Regions from separate parts of the Microbulbifer sp. ARAS458-1 genome, predicted to be linked through region 3. Evidence: predicted binding sites of a transcription regulator. Region 3 holds the regulator's gene; each other region holds the start of a gene.
The links. Region 3 encodes LexA, which represses DNA repair genes until DNA is damaged. Its sites were predicted from a motif close to ACTGTNTNTANANACAGT; they were not measured.
Positions count from the first base shown of each region.

Region 1: the regulator LexA is predicted to act here: its motif matches at 3,147-3,164, upstream of uvrD (DNA helicase II).
Region 2: the regulator LexA is predicted to act here: its motif matches at 2,723-2,740, upstream of recA (recombinase RecA).

Region 1 is NZ_CP155838.1:722,287-729,660, forward strand. It holds gene AAFH99_RS02860 (multidrug effflux MFS transporter) at 1-101, opposite strand, end outside; gene AAFH99_RS02865 (DUF4153 domain-containing protein) at 261-2,045, opposite strand; gene hexR (transcriptional regulator HexR) at 2,058-2,912, opposite strand; gene uvrD (DNA helicase II) at 3,195-5,423, shown strand; gene AAFH99_RS02880 (TRAP transporter substrate-binding protein) at 5,589-6,737, shown strand; gene AAFH99_RS02885 (DUF6795 domain-containing protein) at 7,062-7,374, shown strand, end outside.
Region 2 is NZ_CP155838.1:3,257,845-3,265,218, forward strand. It holds gene glpK (glycerol kinase GlpK) at 1-849, opposite strand, end outside; gene AAFH99_RS13640 (regulatory protein RecX) at 1,019-1,618, opposite strand; gene recA (recombinase RecA) at 1,621-2,652, opposite strand; gene AAFH99_RS13650 (CinA family protein) at 2,817-3,338, opposite strand; gene AAFH99_RS13655 (MaoC/PaaZ C-terminal domain-containing protein) at 3,397-4,329, opposite strand; gene AAFH99_RS13660 (prolyl oligopeptidase family protein) at 4,450-6,636, opposite strand; gene AAFH99_RS13665 (SLC13 family permease) at 6,825-7,374, opposite strand, start outside.
Region 3 is NZ_CP155838.1:2,435,498-2,442,871, reverse strand. It holds gene AAFH99_RS10045 (CsiV family protein) at 1-126, shown strand, start outside; gene AAFH99_RS10040 (cold-shock protein) at 280-495, opposite strand; gene AAFH99_RS10035 (mechanosensitive ion channel family protein) at 850-1,992, opposite strand; gene nagZ (beta-N-acetylhexosaminidase) at 2,059-3,072, opposite strand; gene AAFH99_RS10025 (TetR/AcrR family transcriptional regulator) at 3,094-3,789, opposite strand; gene AAFH99_RS10020 (DUF6763 family protein) at 4,032-4,364, shown strand; gene lexA (transcriptional repressor LexA) at 4,534-5,142, shown strand; gene AAFH99_RS10010 (hypothetical protein) at 5,296-5,550, opposite strand; gene AAFH99_RS10005 (DUF6586 family protein) at 5,645-6,184, opposite strand; gene topA (type I DNA topoisomerase) at 6,267-7,374, opposite strand, start outside.

The DNA of each region.
Region 1 (7,374 bases), 1.7 Mb from region 3:
TAGGTATCGATGGCAAATGGCGTCAGCGCCACCAATGCGGCGAGACAGGGAGCGAGCCAGCGCGGCGGCTTGCCTTCGGCGTCGAAAAAATTCGGGGGCATAAAACCTTGGGTATAAAGCGGGTGAAAAGTCACCCGGGTACATCACTGGGTTGGCGCTGGCCTTAGCACAGGCAGCGGCGGGCGGGGGCATGGTAGCCGCCTCGGCCTGTGGTTTCCATGACAGTGGCGTTTATTTTGTGGATACAGGCGGTCAGTGGTTTACTGGGTCGGGTCGAACATCAGTTCATCGCCGAGATACAGGCTCTGCCAGCGCGGGGGGCGCAGATTGAACTGACCGCCCGAAAGCTTTTGTTGCAGCTCCGCGAACGAAAGCTCTGTATTGCGCCTGCTGCTGGAAACCGGTCGCCATCCTTGTTGCCCGGACGTGTGCGCTTTAATGTGCAACCAGTGGTTGCCATCGCTGCGCGACCCGTGGATAAACAACAGGTACTCGGGTTTCCCGTCCCCATCCAGATCCTGAACCAGCCACAGGCAGTTTTGCTGTTCTGCCTGGCAGAGCCGGCTATCCCGCTGTAACTGGGCAGCATCCGGGGGAGGCGGCGCCCCCTCGGGCAGTATCGGAATCTCGCGCATTTCCCGTTCCCTGGCTTCTACCTGTAGCGGGTTTTCACGCAGCGCCCAGACGGGATCTTTTTTCTCCAGCAGCTGTTCGATGTACGCTGCGACTTTCTTATCCTGCTTGACGACCGATAGCGACTGCAGCGCCTGAAGCGACTCCAGTCCCGGTCGCCCCAGTTTGTTACGTAGAAAGTAGAAATCGAAATCCGCCAGCGCCACCCGTCCATCCGCCAGTCGCGCCACCTGGCTGTCGGCGCTGATGCGCCAGAAGTTGGCCAGCGGTGACTGGGTTACCAGGCAAATCGCCAGCACCCACAGTGCCAGCCCGGTATTGATCCGCCGCAACCGCTCCGCCCAGTGACCGCGCCAGCGCAGGATGGAGAGGCTGTAACTCAGTGCCAGCAGCGCCAGGGTGAGTGTGACCACTCCGCCCCACAGCCGCTCCGGCGTCCAGCCGTACTGCTGGACCCGCAGGGTTACACCATAGAGCGCAAAAACGGTGTAAAACGGCGCCAGCACCAGCGCCAGTAAAAGTACCCGATTGATCCACCCGGGGTAGCGGGCGAACGGGAACTCGTCCTGGATCACACCGTTGGTAAAGAACAGCAGCAGTGCCACCAGCCACAGCAGCAGTGCACTGCCGCGGCCGGTATCCCAGATAGGCTGCAGGCCGGTAAAAGGCAGGGTGGCGAGAAATACGATGGTGAGAACCGCCAGTAACGGCAACAGCGCCACCAGCATGGTACGCAGCAGGCGCTTGAGCGTGAGAACAAAGCTCTGCTGAGCGCGGAACAGAATGGCGCCGCAACCGGCGACCAGCCAGGTGACCGGATAAAAGAACCAGTCTTGTTCAAACAGCTGCTCGAAGAACGCCACGCCCACCAGTTTGAACAGGGCCTGCCACAGGATCAGGATCAGCCAGAAGATACCGGTAAACACCAGAGTGAGACCGGTAGTCAGGGCAATATCCCAGGAGTAATGGAACAGTGCCGGATAACTGGGGCGGCGCAGCCGCTCTGTGCCACTGGCACGTAACAGAAAAGCGACGATAAAGGTCGCAATCCCGACAGCGATGCAAAAATCGTGGGGCCAGCCGCACTGGATCGTATCTGCAGGAGTGCATTGGTACCCCCGGTAGCTGGCCAGCAGGGCGAGCACGGCGCTATAGCCCGCAATTACCCACCAGTAACCCCGCGCCAGGCGTGGTGTGACGGTGACAATCACCAGCGGTGGCATGGCAATAGCGACGGTGTAACAGAGGAACTGCCACACCGGCGACCAGTGGTTTACGGCATCGAAAAATTTGAGCGCATAGAGCGCGAACCCCTGGCACAGGGCCGCGACCACAATCAGGCGCTTTTCCGGGAGACCGAGACCCTGTTGTTCGTCGAAGGTTTCCGTAGGTTGGTCGCTGCTTCCGTGCATTTCCCGTCCTGTTTAGTGCTTTTCCTCACGCAGGTTGTACAGACCTTTTTTCAGCTTCAGCAGGTGCTCCTGGAGCTGTGGTCCCTTGCGTTGGGCGACGCCGATGGCGAGTACATCGATCACCACCAGGTGAGCGATACGGGAGGAGAGTGGTGTGTACAGCTCGATATCTTCTTCCACGTCCACTTCCAGTGGGATACTGGACTGGCGTGTCATCGGTGAACCGCTGGGTCCGAGGCCGATCACGATAGCGCCCTGTGCCTTGGCCATTTCCATGGAGCGCAGCAACGAGGAGGTGCGCCCGCTCTGGGAGATGGCGACCACCACATCGCCGGGCTGCATGCTCATGGCCGACATACTCTGCATATGGTGATCGGAGTGGGCGGCGGTGGCCATCTGCAGGCGGAAGAATTTGTGCTGGGCGTCGGCCGCGACAGCACCTGAGGCGCCAAAACCGAAGAATTCCACCCGCTTGGCGGCGGCGATGGCGGAAACGGCGGCCTCCAGGGCGCGACCGTCAATCTTGTCACGCACGTTGAGCAGGGTGTCGACGGTGGAGTCGAACACCTTGCGTTTGTATTCGGCGATGGTGTCGGTTTCGGTAACGGCAATCTGGCCGAAGCTGGGGCTGGAAGCGAGCTGCTGGGCCAGGTTGAGCTTGAATTCCTGGAAGCCGGAACAGCCGACGGCGCGGCAGAAGCGCACCACGGTGGGCTCGCTCACCTGGGCTTCGGTGGCGAGATCGACGATCCGCATATGAATGATTTCGCCGGGATTGGCGAGGATATATTCCGCAACCTTGCGCTCAGATTTGCGCATGGAACTCAGCTGTTCGCTGATCTTCTGCGTGACTTCCGCTGGCTTCACGACAACACCTTCTCTGGTTCAAGCTGTGCAGTTTAGCGGCATGGCTCGGTGCTGGCGAGTGTTGGTGCCACGTCGCCTGATGCTAAGGGGCTGATACCGGGTATAGCTTTGCGAGACCGTCTGCGGCCAGGACGGCCGCAGCCGAGCCCCCAGGGATGGGTTTACGGCGTGTCTCGCAAAGCTATACCCGGTAGCAGGCCCGCCACTGTGGTAGAACCTAGCAGACCACAAAACCCTGTTTATATACCCAGTTCTCCGCCTACCCCTGATACAATCCGCCCCATGGACGTATCTGAACTCTTAGACCCCCTCAACGACCCCCAGCGCGAAGCCGTCGCGGCGCCGCCGGGCAATCAACTGGTTCTGGCCGGCGCCGGCTCGGGTAAGACCCGTGTGCTGGTGCACCGTATCGCCTGGCTGATGCAGGTGGAGGGGGCGTCGCCCTACTCCATTATGGCAGTGACCTTTACCAACAAGGCCGCGCGGGAGATGCGCGGGCGTATCGAGGAACTGCTGGGGGTGAACACCTTCGGCATGTGGGTAGGAACCTTCCACGGTCTTGCCCACCGCCTGCTGCGCGCCCACTGGGCCGAAGCGAAGCTGCCGCAAAACTTCCAGATTCTCGATTCTGATGACCAGCTGCGCCTGATCAAGCGGGTGCAGAACGAGCTGGGGCTGGATGAGAAGAAGTGGTCGCCGCGTGAGACCCAGTGGTGGATCGGTGCACAGAAGGATGAAGGCATTCGCCCGCAGTATATCCAGCTCACCGGAGACCCCTGGCTGCAGACCATGGTGCGGATATACAGCGCCTATGAAGAGGCCTGTCAGCGTGCCGGCGTGGTGGATTTCGGCGAGCTGCTGTTGCGCGCCCACGAACTGCTGCGGGATAACGACGGCATACTCGCCCATTACCGCCGCCGTTTCCCCCATATCCTCGTCGACGAGTTCCAGGATACCAACACCATTCAATACGCCTGGCTGCGCCTGCTGGCCGGCGACCAGTGCACGATCACCGCGGTGGGTGACGACGACCAATCCATTTACGGCTGGCGCGGTGCCAAGATCGAGAATATCCAGCACTTCGAAGCCGACCTGAAAGACGTGCAGACGGTGCGCCTGGAGCAGAACTACCGCTCCACCAGCACCATCCTGAACGCCGCCAACGCGGTGATCGCCCACAATACCGGCCGCCTCGGCAAGGAGCTGTGGACCGAGGGCGACAAGGGCGAGCCGATTGCGCTCTACTCCGCCTACAACGAACAGGATGAGGCACGCTTTATCGTCGAGCGTATCCAGGACTGGGTGCGCGATGGCAACCGTCGCGACAGCATCGCCATTCTGTACCGCTCCAACGCCCAGTCGCGGGTGCTGGAAGAAGGCCTGCTGCGCGAGCAGGTGCCCTACCGCATCTACGGCGGCCAGCGCTTCTACGAGCGCATGGAAATCAAGAACGCGCTTTCCTATATGCGTCTGATCACCAACCGCCACGACGACACCGCTTTCGAGCGGGTGGTGAATACCCCCACTCGAGGCATCGGCGCGCGCACTGTGGATATGGTGCGCCAGTTCGCCCGCGAACACGGCTGCTCCATGTGGGACGCCGCGGCAAAGATGCTGCAACAGAAAGTCCTCGCCGCACGCGCCGGCAACGCCCTGGCCAACTTCTTGAGCCTGATCGATGCACTGGACGAAGAGAGCACCGATAAAACCCTCGATCATATCGCCGAGCTGGCCATCGAGCAGACCGGCCTGATCGAATTCCACGGCAAGGAAAAGGGCGAGAAAGGCCAGACCCGCGTGGAGAACTTGCAGGAACTGGTCAGTGCCTGTCGCGGCTTCGACGGCATACCCACCGTGGACGCCGATGGCGAGGCGGTAGACGAGGAAGAGATTCCACTGATCAACCAGTTCCTCGACAGCGCCGCGCTGGATGCCGGCGAAGGTCAGGCGGACGAGTTTGAAGACGCGGTGCAGCTGATGACCCTCCATTCGGCCAAAGGTTTAGAGTTCCCGCTGGTGTTTATGGCCGGTGTGGAGGAAAACCTGTTTCCGCACAAGATGTCTGCGCAGGAGCCCGGGCGCATGGAAGAGGAGCGCCGCCTCTGTTACGTGGGCATTACCCGTGCCATGAAGAAACTGTATATCACCTACGCGGAAAGCCGCCGCCTGTTCGGCAGCGAGACCTACAACAAGCCGTCCCGGTTTGTGAGCGAAATTCCGGTGGAATATATTCACGAGGTGCGGCTGAAAACCGAAGTCTCCAAACCCCTGTTTCAGCCCAACTATGGCAAGTTCGGCGGTGGTGTCGGCCAGTTCTCCGACCCGGCCCCGGAGTTCGACGACGACCTGCCCCCGCTCGCCCTCGGCGGCCGCGTCGACCACGCAAAATTCGGTGAAGGTACCGTGGTGCAGTTCGAGGGCAGCGGCCCCCGCGCAAGAGTGCAGGTCAACTTCGACGACGCCGGGGCCAAATGGCTGGTAGTATCCATGGCCAAACTACAGCCCCTGTAATTACGATCGACAACGGTATATTTACGCAACAACGTCATCCCGGACTTGATCCGGGATCCAGAAACCACAGAACCGGCAGCAACCTCAAATACCCTGCCATTCCCGCTGGATCCCGGGCCAGGTTCGGGGTGACGCAATAAAACGAAAAATAAAAATCAAACGGACATGAAAAAAATAAACTGGTATCCACCCGTTATCCTCGGCCTGCTCGCCCTGCTGGTGCTCACCTTCGGTACCCTGGTGATCTCCCGCTCCGATCAGGTTCAGACCGTCACCTCTATCGAAGACTCTCACCTGAAAAATTCGGGCCAGCAAACCTTCGAGTGGAAACTCGTCACCACCTGGCCCAAAAATTTCCCCGGTCTCGGCAGTGCCCCGGAGCGCTTCGCGAACAATGTCGAAACGATGTCCAACGGCCGCCTGAAAATAAAAGTCTTCGGCGCCGGCGAATTGGTCCCGGCCATGGGGGTATTCGGTGCGGTGTCCAGTGGCGCCGCCCAGGTCGGTCACGGTGCCGCCTATTACTGGAAAGGAAAGATCCCCGCAGCCCAGTTTTTTACTGCGGTACCTTTTGGGCTGAACGCCCAGGAAATGAATGGTTGGCTGCACTATGGCGGCGGGCTGGAATTGTGGGAAGAGCTCTACGCACCGTTTGACCTGATTCCCATGGCCGGCGGCTCCACCGGTGTGCAGATGGCGGGCTGGTTCAATAAGGAAATTAATTCCGTCGACGACCTCAAAGGTCTCAAGATGCGCATCCCCGGACTCGGTGGCGAGGTGTTGAACCGTGCTGGCGGCACCGCCGTCACCATCCCCGGTGGTGAACTCTATACCGCGCTGCAGACCGGCGTGATCGACGCCACCGAATGGGTCGGACCGTACAATGATCTCGCGTTCGGTTTCCACCAGATCGCCCAATACTACTACTACCCCGGCTGGCACGAGCCCGGCTCAATCCTCGAGATCATCATCAACAAAACCGCTTTCGAGAAATTGCCCGCAGACCTGCAGGCCATCGTGCGCACCGCCGCCCGCGACGCCAATCAGGATATGCTCGACGAATACACCGCACGCAATAATCGGGCCCTGAAAGAGCTGATGGAAGAACATGGGGTGGAATTGCGAAAACTGCCGGATGATGTCATTGCCCATCTGAAGAAAATCAATCTGGACATCATGCAGGAAACTGCCGCGAAAGATCCGCAGTTCAGCCGCATATACAAAGCCTTCCGGGAGTTTGAATCACAAGTGATTCCGTACCACCGAATCAGTGAAGAAGCCTATTACAATACCCGGAACAGAGTGCCGGAATAATACTCCGCCTTTCCATCGCTTTTCCCCCAAGCGTGCCGACTAAAATCTACATCGCCATAATCTTCAGTCGGCACGTTATCCCCTCGTTCTCACCGTGTTAAGCCCACCTATTAATCCATCAGGTGGTACTATGGTTCATGTTTTGGAAATTGACTCTGACACCATTTTATATTTTTGACATTGGTCAGTGGGCTATTAGTATGCAGCAATAGTCGGCGCACACGGATTGGTTAAAGCCGATCCGAGTTACAGGTTATTACGATAATGTTACGCAATTTATTTCTGTGCGTTTTGTTGGTTTGTATTTCAGGGACAGCATCGCCTATGTCTATTTTTGATGCGGGGAAGGTTTGCACGTTTTCGCCTATATCCGGTGTGATTCTTTTCGAGGGAAAGCCTGCTATCGGTGCCAGAGTGATAAGGGTTACCGATTATCAGAGTAAAAATCAGGATGAAGTAGTCACGGATAAAACCGGCCATTTTGAAATGCCCGGTGTCTATGCCCGGCATGTGGTGAATCTTCTTCCTCAGGAATTTGTAGTCGGTCAGCTGATTAACGTGATCTACAACGATCAGGAATACAAAATCTGGTCTGGAGTGAAGCGAAAGCGTGAAGAGAATGCGGAATCGCGCGGGA
Region 2 (7,374 bases), 820 kb from region 3:
GAGCATCCCCTCTGGCACCAGCGGACGACGCTTACCGGCACTGGCGAGCATAAAACAACCGGTACCGTAGGTGTTTTTCATACTGCCCGGCTGAAAGCAGCCCTGCCCATAGAGGGCCGCCTGCTGGTCCCCTGCCACTCCACAAATAGGTACGCGGGCCCCGAAAAAGGTCGCAGGATCAGTAACACCAAAGCTGCCCGCTGACGGCCGTATTTCCGGCAGAATCGCACTGGGACATTCAAATAATGCCAAAAGCTCACTATCCCACTGATGCCGGTCGACGTCATACAGTAGAGTTCGGCTGGCATTGGTGTGGTCGGTGAGGTGCTGACGGCCGCCGGTTAAGCACCAGATCAGCCAGCTGTCGATGGTGCCAAAGCAAAGCTCCCCTGCCTCAGCGCGGTGGTACAGATCCGGTGACTCGCGAAAGATCCAGCGCAATTTGCTGGCAGAGAAATAGGCATCCAGCAGCAAGCCCGTTTTTGCCCGTACCATCGGCTCGGCGCCGGCCCTACGCAAGTCACCGCAGATACCCGCGGATCGGCGACATTGCCACACAATGGCAGGGTGTACCGGCTCACCAGTGGCCCGATCCCACAGGACCGTGGTCTCGCGCTGATTGGTTATTCCAAGTGCGCTCAACGCTGACGCGTCGATTCCGGCGCGCTGTAGCGCCGCCGCACATACTTTCAACGTCACCCGCCAGATTTCACTGGCGTCATGCTCCACCCATCCGGGTTCGGGATAATACTGGGAAAATTCGGAGTAACTGCGGCCACGCAGTCTGCCTTCGGCATCAAAAACAAACGCGGTGGTACCGGTAGTACCCTGATCTATGGAGAGAATCATACGAGGCGCCAGCTCTGGACTTTTTGTTATTCACGATCGGCAGCCCCACAGTGATCGTGGGCTCCGGCTAAAGCCAGTATATACGCTGTGGGGACCTCCCTCCTGGCGGGCGAGCGCTGTAACGGTCCGCCGCTCCCTCTATCCCATTTCATGTGGAACCTTTTGTGACTCAGTCTTGCGGGCTATTCAGCTCTTCAATAGCGTACTGAATCGCATCGCCAGAAAAGCCGCGATAAGCGAGGTATCGTTGACGCCGCGCGCGCTCTTTAAGTTGCTGCTCCCGCGGCTGGGAAAGATCGAGCGGCTGACGGAACTTACGCTGTAACTGTTCGAGAGCAAGCTCAAACCAGTCAACCTCCTCTTGCAGGGCCTCCATTACCTCCTGAGCGAGCACACCGCGAATACCGCGAACCTGCAATTCCTGCCGAATGCGTATCGGCCCCTGCCCACGACTGACCCGGGAGCGGCAGAAAGTTTCCGCAAAGCGCCGGTCGCACTGGTAGTTCAGCTCCTGCAACCGCTGCAGCACGCTATCAAAGTCGGCTTCAGGGTGTTTGGGGGCCAGCTTTTGCCTGAGCTCTTCACAGGAGTGCTCGCGGCGGGCAAGCAGTTCCAAGGCGTGATTGAACAGCGCCTGAAAAGTATCAACTGGCCTTTCCTGTGGCCGACCACCGGGACGGGATTGAGGTAGGGAGAGAGAGGAGCCTGGCGACGGGAGTTCGCAGTCAACACTGCTCCCGCCGCCATTAGAATTGCGCAAGAAAGACAAGATCAGTCTTCCGCAGCTTCCACTTCTTCGGCCGGGGCCGGAGTCACGTCACCGAGGAGCTGGGCACGCAGCGCGGATTCGATCTCATTGCGGATATCTTCGTTTTCCTTGAGGAACTTCACCGCATTGGCCTTGCCCTGGCCAATCTTGTCGCCCTTGTAGCTGTACCAGGCACCGGCCTTGTCGATCAGGCCCATTTTTACACCGTAATCGATAATCTCGCCAAGCAGGTTAATCCCCTGCCCGTACATGATCTGGAACTCGGTCTGCTTGAACGGCGGAGCCACCTTGTTCTTCACGACCTTGACCCGAGTCTCGTTACCAACCACTTCATCGCCTTCCTTCACGGAGCCGATACGGCGGATGTCGAGGCGCACAGAAGAGTAGAACTTGAGCGCGTTACCACCGGTGGTGGTTTCCGGGGAGCCGAACATCACACCGATCTTCATACGGATCTGGTTAATGAACACGCACAGGGTGTTGGTGTTTTTGATGTTACCGGTCAGTTTGCGCAGGGCCTGGGACATCAGGCGGGCCTGCAGGCCTACGTGGGAATCGCCCATTTCGCCTTCAATTTCCGCGCGCGGAGTCAGCGCTGCTACGGAGTCCACGATGAGCACATCTACCGCACCGGAGCGCACCAGCATATCCGCGACTTCCAGAGCCTGCTCACCGGTATCCGGCTGGGAAACAATCAGTTCATCCACATTCACGCCAAGCTTTTCGGCGTAGATAGGGTCCAGCGCATGCTCCGCGTCCACAAAAGCACAGGTACCGCCTTTGCGCTGGGCTTCGGCGATCACCTGCAGGGTCAGGGTGGTTTTACCAGAGGATTCAGGACCATAGATCTCTACAATACGACCGCGCGGCAGGCCGCCGATACCCAGTGCCACGTCCAGACCAAGAGAGCCGGTGGAGATCGCCGGGATGCGTTGCCGCTCCTTGTCTCCCATACGCATGACGGTGCCCTTGCCGAACTGGCGCTCGATCTGAGATAACGCCGCCTGTAAAGCCTTGTCTTTGTTGGAGTCCATGACCTTTCCCATATGTACCTGAAATTTGCTGTGTAATAACTGCTATGGGAAGGGAGCTTAGAGAAAAATTACTGTATAAGCAACCAGTAATCGGGAATGGGGAGTATTCGGGACCTCTGCGCGCGCACCTGGCACCAGTGTGCAAAAAAGTCAGGGACAAACGGTCAGGCGGGATGGCTGCGGGTAATCTCCAGCAGGCCCTTCAGGGCTTCGGTCACGGTCTGAGCCTGTATCTCGGCACGGCTTCCGTTGAAGTGTACTCGCCGGGCCTCAACAGAGAGCGGTTCCTGACCGTCCACGTGGGCCCAGGCAATCCAGACGGTACCCACCGGTTTGTCGTCGCTACCGCCATCGGGGCCGGCGACACCACTGACAGCCACCGCCAGATTGGCGTCCAGGCGATTGAGCGCGCCCACTGCCATCTGCCGAACCACGGGCTCACTGACCGCACCAGTGGTATCCAGGTCGTGCTGGTCGACACCGAGAAAACTGCGCTTGATCCGGTCTGCGTATGACACTATGGCGCCATCAAACCAGCTGGAAGAACCAGCAACCGCAGTAATCGCCGCAGCGATGGCGCCTCCGGTACAGGACTCAGCGGTAGTCACCCGCCACCCCAGCCGGGTCAACTCTTCACCCAGCTCAAGCGCAAGATCCAGCCGCTGCTTATTGTCACTGTCCGTCATGCTTCCCTTGATTCCTACTGCGATTTTTACTCTGCCACTGCGGTAAAAGCCTTGCCGGCTAAAGAGGCTCCAGTAACCCGTTCAGATACTGGGTCTTGCCACTGTCATCGGCCACACGGAATACCGTCGCCCCGGCACCAGCCTGAGACTGGAAGCGCACCGATGACGGTAACGGCACCGGGCGTTTGAATTCAACACTCTGCCTGAAGCTCTCAGGCAGGCCGGACCGCCGTTCCAGAGAAGCGAGACAAGCCGCCTTGGTCCACATACCGTGAACAATGGCGCTGGAAAAGCCAAACAGGCGCGCCGACGACGCAAACAGGTGAATCGGGTTCCAGTCGCCGGACACCCGCGCGTAATTGCGCCCCGCCGCCTCCGGAATATCCCAGCTGTCGCCGCCGTGGCCACTCATGCCCTGAATGTCTTGTGGCAACAACACCAGTCCCGACTGCAACGGCTTGTCTTTTCCACTGTGTCGGGCGCGGCTCAGCATGACGCTCTCGCACTCCCATACCAGGGTACCCGCCACACTGACCCGGGTAGTCAGTGCAAACTCATAACCCCGCTTCACCGCAACCGGTGGCAGCAGATCACAACGGATATCCAGTGCCTCATCAGGCGCGATGGGGCGGTGCTGCGTAATCTGGTTGCGCAGGTGCACCAGGCCAAGGATCGGAAAGGTGAATGCATCGGACACCAGTAACTTCAGGTGCAGCGGCATTGCCAGAACAAACGGGTAAGTAGCGGGCAGCTGGCCCCCTGCAGCAAAACCGCACACATCGCGATAGGCACGCAGGCGCTCCACATCCACCTGCTGCCCCCGCAGGCTGACACTGGCCAGAACCGTATCTCCCTGGCTAGCAGAAGCCTTCTTCTTACGGGCAGTCAGTACGCGAAAGTACAGGGGGAGAATGGCCGGGCGGGTGCTCAGCTCAATCTGCAAAGGGGTAGACCGGTCCGTTGCCTTTGGCACAGCATTAAATCTCGGCATAAATCTTGTGGCTCCAAATGATACCTCGCGACGGGAAGCTGGACCAGCTGGTCACACCCCTCCCGTCAAGCCATTATCTTGCCCCCGATTCATGCCGAAACGATGACAGAAATCGCGGGGTCAACTTCCCGGCAGTTCGGAGATCCCCATATTGAACAGGGTAAACCCGAAAATATCCGCATACTGTTCGATGGTCTTGGATACGGGGGTACCTGCACCGTGGCCCGCATTGGTCTCGATACGAATCAGCGTGGGGGCCGGGCCCGCCTGCTTGCTCTGCAATTCGGCGGCAAATTTGAACGAGTGCGCCGGCACAACACGGTCATCGTGATCGGCCGTGGTGACCAGCGTGGCCGGATAACGCGTATCAGCCTGCACATTATGTACCGGTGAGTACTCTTTCAGGTACCGGAACATTTCTTCGCTCTGTTCCGCAGTGCCGTAATCGTAGGCCCAACCGGCACCTGCGGTGAAGGTGTGGTAGCGCAGCATGTCCATCACCCCCACTGCGGGCAGCGCCACTTTCACCAGATCCGGGCGCTGGGTCATTACGGCGCCGACCAGCAGGCCGCCGTTGGAACCACCGCGAATCGCCAGATAGTCACTGGAAGTGTAGCCCTGCTCGACCAGGTATTCACCCGCAGCGATAAAGTCGTCAAACACATTCTGCTTCTGCAGCTTGGTCCCGGCATCGTGCCAGCGTTTGCCGTACTCACCGCCACCGCGCAGGTTCGGCACCGCGTAGACACCACCCAGTTCCAGCCACACTGCATTGGCAATGCTGAAGGACGGGGTCAGACTGATATTGAAACCGCCGTATCCGTACAGGATGGTCGGGTTCTTGCCGTCCAGTTTCAGGCCTTTCTTGTGGGTAATCATCATCGGCACCTTGGTGCCGTCCTTGGAGGTGTAGAACACCTGCCTGGACTCGTAGGCCGCCGGATCAAACTGTGCGCCGGACTCGCGGTACACACTGGACTCCCCCTTGTTCACGTCGAACGCAAAAATAGTGGAAGGCGTTTTGTAGTTGGTAAATGAGTAATAGAGAATCTCGTCCGCATGCTTGCCACTCAGGGAAGAAGCGCTGCCCGGCCCCGGCAAGGCAATTTCACGCACCTGCTTGCCGCTGTAATCGTACTGATACACCTTGGAAAGGGCATCCACCATGTATTCCGCGAACAGGTAACCACCACCGGTTGAAGCGGTCAGTACGTTCTCGGTTTCACCGATAAAGTCCTGCCAGTTTGCCGGAGCAGGATCTGCCGCATCAACGGTGACGACCTTCTTGTTGGGCGCTTCGCGGTTGGTGACCAGGAACAGTTTGCTGCCCTGATTATCGAGCACGTAGGTATCGGAGTCGAAATCAGTCAGCACCGGCACCAGCGGCGCATTGGCCTTGGACAGATCCTGGATAAACAGGTCATTGCCAGAGGTTGACGTCGCTCCGGAAATCACCAGGAAACGGTCATCTTCGGTGACATAACCGGAAACGTAGCGGCGTTTCTCTTCCTCGCTACCACCAAATACCAGAGTGTCCTTGGACTGAGGCTGGCCGAGCTTGTGGTAGTACAGCTTGTGCTGGTCGGTTTTCGCCGACAGTTCGCTGCCTTCCGGCTTGTCGTAGCTGGAGTAGTAGAAACCTTCGTTGCCTTTCCAGGAAATACCGGAGAACTTCACGTCCACCAGCGGCTCTTCGAGCACCTTCTTGGATTCCGCATCGATGATGTAGATCTTGCGCCAGTCGCTGCCGCCTTCGGATACGGAATACGCCGCGATGGAGCCGTCTTTGGAGAATTTCAAGGTCGACAGTGACGTGGTGCCGTCTTCACTGAAGGTATTGGGGTCGAGAAAAACCTCCGCATCCCCATCCCCTTTTTTCCGCCAGACCACATACTGATTCTGCAGACCATCGTTGCGGTAAAAATAGGTGTAGTCACCCTCGGTAAAGGGAGAGCCCACTTTTTCGTAGTTCCACAGTGCTTCCAGGCGCTGTTTGAGGGTATCGCGATAGGGAATCTGCTCCAGATAACTGAAAGTGACCTTGTTCTGCGCCTTCACCCATGCCTCGGTCTCATCACTGCGGTCATCTTCCAGCCAGCGGTAGGGGTCAGCCACCTCGGTGCCGAAGTAGGTATCGACCACGTCATCTTTACGGGTCTGGGGGTAAGTCAGCGCAGATTCGACTACGGAAGGCACATTGGCCGTTTCAACGTCACTCATGGATGTCTCTTTTTTGCTTGCATCCGGGGACTCCCCCGCGCAGGCCGCCAGCACACCGGCCATCGCCAGGATGGTTATTTTTTTCACGTTTGGGACTCCTTCCGGTCGTCAACAGAATCATGGATAAGCCGACTAGGAAACCCAATTCACGTCAGCAGATCAAGGGATTCGGTGTTTTACAAAACAGACCTTCTTTTTTGCAGGCAATCAGGATAAATAGAGGTCAATAAATCTATAGCCCAACAAATATACAGTCAAATACTCCGCAGGGCCGACTAAACCAGCATTACCCAGCAGACCCCGGCAATGATCAGCGACGCGAGCACGCTGAGCATAGCCCCCTCCCGTACCATTTCCTGAATGCGGATTTTGCCGGTGCCGTAGGCGATGGCATTGGGGGCTGTGGCCACCGGCAGCATAAAGGCACAGCTGGCGCACATCGCCGCCGGAATCATCAATACCATTGGATCAAACCCCGCGCTGCTGGCAACTACCGCGAGAATTGGCATCAGCAGGGTCGCGGTGGCGGTATTACTGGTGATTTCTGTCAGGAAAGTAACCGAGAGGCACAACAGAATCAGCATCAGCCACAAGGGCATGGACGTGAGGAAGGTCAGCCCCTGCCCCATCATGTCACTGAGGCCGGATGCGGCGAACCCCTTGGCGATGGCTATACCACCGGCAAACAGCAGCAACATGCCCCAGGGAATGCTTTCCGCGGTCTGCCAGTCGAGCAGGCGCCCGCCCTTACCATTCGGCACCAGGAACATCAATACCACCGCAGCCAAAGCCACAGTGCTGTCGCCGGCATTCGACACGCCTAAC
Region 3 (7,374 bases):
GAACGCCGACTGCGCAGTGGCGAGCTGCATTACATCGACCACCCCAAACTCGGGGTATTGATTGAAGTACGCACGGTGACACCATCCGCTGAAGACGATATCGAGCCGGCCGGTCTCACCGATTAATGGCACGCCGCGCTGTTCGCGCGGCACCAGCGCACAAAAAAGCCCACGGAATAGCAGTATCAGTCTGCTACCCTGTGGGCTTTTTATTTTGGGCCGGTGTCAGCGGCGCAGCATCGGTGCGCCACCAGAAGCCAACCTGAACGAGGTTGCGATTTACTCGCAGGGAACCACGTCTTCTGCCAGCAGGCCCTTGTCACCCTGCTGCATTTCAAACTCTACCGCCTGCCCTTCATTCAGGGTCTTGTAGCCGTCGCCGCGGATGCTGCGGTAGTGAACAAAAATATCTTCCGAACCTTCCGAGCTGGTGATAAAGCCATAACCCCGGGCATTGTTAAACCACTTCACGGTACCCGTAACGCGATCACTCATTAAGCCAACCTCATTTATTGTTATTGCGTTCGCCCCGGTTGCGGGCGACTCGCCTACCCCAATTGCGGTGACCGTACCCGATATAAAACTCCAATATCGCAAGGCCGGCCACTGTCTCGAAGCACCTGCTCGACATCGCGAGCAGGTCGTTACCGATTCTTAGATAAAACTGCGCCAGTGTCTAGGTTTGCACGTGAAATTAATGTTACTTCCCATGCACAATGCGCAACATATCACCAATTTGGTAACGAAAGTGCCACACTTTTTGACATTTCATGCTCTTTCGCCCCAAATCCCGATTCAGACCAGACGCACAATCCTGTCTTTCCTTGCGCAACCATGGTTTTGCGCAAGTCAGGCACCGACGGGGCTCGACGGTTCCGCACGCCGATCGCTCAAGGCCAGCTCGGGAATGTCGGCAATATGCAGAGTCGATGTCGGGAAGGCACAGGAAGCGCCCTGATCCTCGACAATCTTCAGAATCTTCAGCAATACATCCTGCTTGATTTCGTGATAGCGCACCCAGTCGGTGGTCTTGGTAAATGTGTAAATAAAGAAATCCAGGGACGAAGGCGCAAACGAATTGAAGTTTACGATCAAGGTCTGATTGGTATCAATCTCAGGATGATTCTCGAGCATGGTGCGCACCTCTTTAACGATGGGCGCCATTTTCTGTGCGTCGTCATAACGAATACCAATCGTTTCGTAAATTCGACGATTCAGCATTCGGGATGGGTTTTCTACCGATATCTGGGTAAACACCCCATTGGGTATGTAGAGCGGACGCTTGTCGAAAGTGCGAATACGTGTGAGGCGCCAGCCGATATCTTCCACTGTGCCCTCGATTTCCTTTTCTGGTGAGCGCACCCAGTCTCCCACTTTGAATGGTCGATCCAGATAGATCATCAAACCACCGAAGAAATTCGCCAGCAAATCTTTCGCCGCAAAGCCGATCGCGAGGCCGCCGATGCCCCCCATCGCCAGAATACCGCTGAGGTTGTAGCCCAGCCGCTCCATGACAACCATTGCCGCGGTAATCAGAATAGAAGCGCGAACCAACTTGCCAATCGCACGTACGGTGGTGGTATCGATGGGTTTGCGTGTATAGCGTGGGTCCGCCATGTTCTGCTCGACTTCTTTTGCAAATCGCAGCGCAAACCAGGTAACCACCACGACAAACCCGATGGCCCGCGGCTTACCTTCGAGCCAGAGCAGGAGCTCGGCGCCGGTGGCATCACCGGCACGGGCGGCGGCGAACGTGAGCCCCAACAACCAGACCAGAATCGACGCGGGCGGATTGATCGAATTGACCAACGCATCATCCCACGGGTTGACAGTGCGCTCGGCGCGCTCCCGCAGCCGGTTGACAAAAATTCCAAGAATCCACGATGCGGTTGCCGTAATTAATACGATGACGAATACTTCGGCAATCCAGAAGCGGTCATCCCCCACCAGGGAGCGCAAAAACGCTATAACTGACTCCACAAACAACTCCATTGGCTACTGACTTTATTGCTGTGCTCACTAACACGCGCTGTGTTTTTATCAAAGATTGAGCGGTATTTACATCCAGGAGGCCAGCCACTGACGGGTTTCCTGCCAGCGCGGACTAGCCTCCAACGCCTCCCAGGATTGAATTTTCGCACGGCCACGCATGCGCTCCAGTCGCTGACTGGATGCAGGATCTGGCGTAAAACCCTCCAGCGCTTCCAATACCTCTTTTGCACCGGCGCGATTGTTACACACAACGCCCATGTCACACCCCGCAGCCATAGCCGCGTGAATTCGCTCCCGGTAGCCGCCGGCGGCGCCAGCCCCCTCCATGGTCAGATCGTCGCTGAAAATCACACCATCAAACTTGAGACGTTTGCGCAGGATCTCCTGTAACCAGAAGCGCGAAAAGCCCACCGGATTTTCATCCACCCGGGCAAAGCGAATATGTGCGGGCATTACCGCCTCCAGCTCGCCGGCAGCAATACACTCGCTAAAAGGCGTGCAATCGGTAGCCATAACCTCTTCCAGGGAGCGCTGATCCACCGGCAGTTCTTCATGGCTATCTTCCAGCACCTGCCCATGCCCAGGGAAGTGCTTGCCGGTAGTCGCCATGCCGGCGTCGTGCATCCCCGCCATAAAGGGGCGGGCTTTCTCCGCCAGCTGCAGTGGGTCCTGCGCAAAACTGCGGTCGCCAACAATGCGACAGAAGTCATCGTCCGCATCCAGTACCGGTGCAAAACTGAAATCGATGCCAACCGCCAGTAACTCCGCGGCCAGCAGCCAGCCCACATCTTGCAACTGCTGCTTGTCGGCGCGCGCGCTCAGCGCCTGCATAGACGGGATACGGGTAAACGAATCGCGGAAGCGCTGCACTCGCCCACCCTCCTGATCCACCGCCAACAGGATTTCAGGGCGCACAGCGCGAATTTCTTCAATCAGCGCCTCCAGCTGCGGACGGCTTTCAAAATTGCGCGCGAAAAAAATCAATCCACCGACATGGGGGTGCTGCAACAACGCGCGGTCTTCGTCGGTGAGGGAGTGCCCCTCCACATCAATCATTACCGGGCCAATCGGCTTAGACATCGGCATGAACTCCAAGATGAATTAACGGTTGTCGCCGGTACTGCCCCCCGGCGCACTAGCCCCCGGAACCTGTCCCGACCCCACTCCTGGCATTGGCGCGGTCAGCATGGCCACTGCGGCCGGCGCCAGGCGCGCCAGGGTTTCTTCCAAGCTACTCTCGGCGCCAAAATCTTCCCGAAGGATAGCTTCAATGGCGTCAAAGCTCGAAAGAGAAAACACTGTGGCGCCGAGCATAAAGTAAAGACGCCAATAAAAGGTCACTGGATCGACATGGGGCAGGGCCGCCGCCAGCTGCCCCGCGAAACGCCGGTAGCTGTCACCGTAGCGAGAGACGATAAATCGCCGCAGATGGCCCTGAGATTGGGTGTAAGCCAGCCCGAGCAAGCGCATAAAGCGCTTGGGATCGCGCCCCTGACTGGCAAGACCGGCCAAAGCAACGCGGTAGAGGCTCTGCAGGAGGTCATCCAGCTGTAAAGGTTCGCTGGCCGCGCCCCGCCGGGTCAGCTCGCGATTCAGAATTTCCGTAAAAGGTGTAAGAAAGCGCTCGAAAACCGCCTGAATCAACTCTTTTTTAGAACCAAAATGGTAATTCACCGCCGCCAGGTTCACCCCGGCAGTACTCGTGATGGTACGCAGCGAGGTCTCCGTGAAGCCTCGCTCTGCGAACAGAACTTCCGCGGCGTCCAGAATACGATGGACCGTGTCTGTCTGACTCATGCCGATTTCACACCAATTCAAACCAACAATTAAAACGCTCGTTTTACCCGGAGACTAGCATATACCGCCAGCGATGAAACCTGCGCTATTGCGTTGCCCCTCGCAGAAAGCCCCAGTACAGAGTGCGCCGCCAAAGTACCAAGCCCGCAACCGGCACATTAGAACGGGTATATCGGCTCTGAAAGCGCCGGGAAGGAACCGAAGGCGGACACATCACAACAGTAATAGAGGAGGAGCATGCCATGGCACGAATCGCTCCGGAAATTGGCAATTGGTTTGAAAATTTCGACACAGGCGACCTCTTCGAAGTGGTTGCCGTAGACCACCCCGCGCGCACCATAGAAATCCAGTATGTCGACGGGAGCCTGGATGAAATCGATTTCCAGAACTGGCCTGGGATGCCGGTCATCGGCGCAGCCGCGCCGGAAGATCCAAACGCCGGGTACGGCACCGTTGCGGATGAAATGCAGGACGAGGAAGACGCCGGCTACCGCAGTCCGATTTTCTCCCCTGCACAGAGTGCAATCGATCGCCTGGAGGGTGAATCCTTTCCCGGTACCGACGAGGGGTTCTGACCGACTCCGGCCATAACTGGCAACCACAGTACGGCACTTGTGCAAAGCACCGTGTGCTCCGTCGGCACAGATTCCAAATCTTCGGATAATCGGCACTTGATTGCGCGCCCCTGAAATCTGTATATAATCACAGCAACTGTATAAAAATACAGACAACAGGAAGGCGCTCATGACAAACCTCACCGCACGCCAGGCTCAGGTACTGGAATTGATCAAATCCTATCTGGATGACACCGGCTACCCGCCCACCCGAGCCGAAATTGCCCAGGAGCTGGGCTTCCGCTCTCCCAATGCGGCGGAGGAGCACCTCAAAGCGCTGGCGCGTAAAGGCGCAATCGAAATGGTCGCCGGCGCATCCCGCGGTATCCGTATTCCCGATTACAACAGCGGCCTGCCTATCGTTGGCCGCGTGGCCGCCGGCAACCCGATTCTGGCGGAAGAAAATATCGAAGAGTATTGCGAGATTCCCGCCGAGTTTTTCCACCCACCGGCGGATTACCTGCTGCGGGTACATGGTATGAGCATGAAAGATGCCGGTATTCTTGACGGGGATTTACTGGCGGTACAGCGCACCGACAATATCCGCAACGGGCAGATTGTGGTCGCGCGCATCGAGGACGAAGTGACGGTAAAACGCTTCAAGCGACGCGGCAATCAGGCGACGGTGCAACTGCTGCCGGAGAACCAGGACTTTGATGTGATTGAAGTTGATATGCGGGATCGCAGCTTTGCCATTGAGGGTCTGGCGGTGGGTGTGATTCGACAGAATCCTATCTGATGTTGGCGGTGTAAGCGGCGAGCCCTCAGGTTTTCTGGATCCCGGCATTCGCCGGGTGGACAAATCGCCAAACATTCCGTGTCTCGTATTTCGAATATAAAAAAACAGGGCTTTAGCCCTGTTTTTTATGTCTGCGAATTAACCACAGAATGATCAGTGAATGGTGTGCTCGGTCAGATCCACGTCTTCTTCCTCGAACGGCTCCGGCTCCATCTCATTGATGTCCTGTACCGCTTCGATACCAGCCTCAAGCATGGCGCGGGCTACCGCCACCTTGTGTTCCCGCAGAAAGTGCTGGCTCTCGTCCGAGAAATGAATACGTACCAGCGGTTCCCCTTTGTGACCAGCGCGTCGCAGCGCCACATCACCATTGGACAACTCAATGATTTCGTAAGTCTCGGTAGACATTCACTTCTCCAGTAACCGCGTGATTTGGAGCAGTGTAACACAGCGGCGCCTGATTAATCAGCGGGCCGCAGGTGATAGGTTTCGCGACAGACGCTCACCACTCCTGACTGTGTGCCCGCTGGCGCTGAATCAACTCGGACAGGCTCCGGTGCCACTGTTGGACCCGCTCCCGGGTCAGAGCCTGCTCTGGTGCGACCTCAGCAGAATCCAGCTGACGCACGGGAATCATCGATTGAACGCCCACCGACGTGGTGGATTGTGCATGACCCGAGGACCCGGAGGCGCTCAACACCCATAACTTGTGCCAGGCGGCAAAGAGGCCTGCAAACCAGCTGTCCGGGTTTTCAGCGAGATTGACCAGTTCACTGGCCTCGCCGCTGAATTTGCCCCGCTGGGCCACCAGGTTTGCCAGCGCTTGAGCCGTTTGCGGCTCGGCACCTGCGGCGAACCCCAGCTGCATCTGATACCCCTGCTCCGCCAGAAACCCCCGGTATCCCCGCCACAATTGCAGAACCGCGGCCTCCAGCAGGGAAGCTTCCAGGAGAGGCGTATCGTCCACTTCGGCACTGGACTGCAGCAGCAGCTGTGCCTTGCGTAACGCCGACGCCACGGTACCGGTGTAGGGATTACTCAAACTGCATTACCCCCTAGTCTTTCTCCCAGATTTTCTGGATCCCGGCATGCGCCGGGATGACGGATAGCGGCCTCCCGGCCAATCACTTGGCCGGGGATTTTTTGGCTACTGCCTTTTTCTTCGCCGGCGCTTTTTTGGCTGCAGCTTTCTTGGCCGGTGCCTTTTTAGCGGCGGCCTTTTTCTTGGCCGGAGCTTTTTTCGCCGGGGCATCTACCTGCCACTTACCATCGCGATAGAACGCCTTCCAGCCCGTTGCCTTGCCCTCTTCTTCACTCTGGACGTACTGCTCCTGCGTCTTGCGGCTGAAGCGCACAACGGTGTCACGACCTTCGTTGTCTTCGGTAGGCGCCGAGAACAGGAAGCTGTACTTCGGATCGATCTCATCCTTATGTGGCAACAGCTCCTTGACCAGCGGAGCGCGGGTCTCGCGATTTTTCGGGAACTGGCTGGCGGCCAGGAACAAGCCGGATGCGCCGTCGCGGAGTATATAGGTATCCTCAACTTTCTCGCAGGCCAGTTCCGGCATGGGTACCGGATCCATTTTCGGCGGTGCTGGCTGACCACTCTTCAGGAGTTTGCGGGTGTTCTTGCAACTCTCGTTAGTACACCCGAAGTACTTGCCGAAGCGGCCGGACTTCAGCTGCATGTCCGACCCGCACTTGTCGCACTCGATCACCGGGCCGTCATAACCCTTGATCTTGAAGGTGCCCTTCTCCACTTCAAATCCACTGCAATCCGGGTTATTACCGCAGATATGCAGCTTGCGATGCTCGTCCACCAGGTAGTTATCCATGGCGGTGCCGCACTTGGGACAGCGGCGCTTATCCCGCAGCTGGCGGGTTTCCGCATCTTCGTCTTTCTCCGCATCAACCGCTTCTTCACCGGACACCAGGTTCATGGTGTTGGTACAGCGCTCTTTGGGCGGCAGCGCATAACCGGAACAGCCGAGGAAAACGCCGGTGGAGCCAGTGCGAATCTGCATGTGGCGACCGCATTTACTGCACTCGATATCCGTGTCCGTTGGCGAGTTGCGACGCATGCCGCCCTCTTTATCCTGAGCTTTCTCGAGCCGCTTGCTGAAGTCGGAATAGAATTCATTCAGCAGGTCTTTCCAGCCTTTCTTACCCTCCGCCACCGTATCCAGTGACTCTTCCAGGCTGGCGGTAAAACCGTAATCCATCAGATCAGTA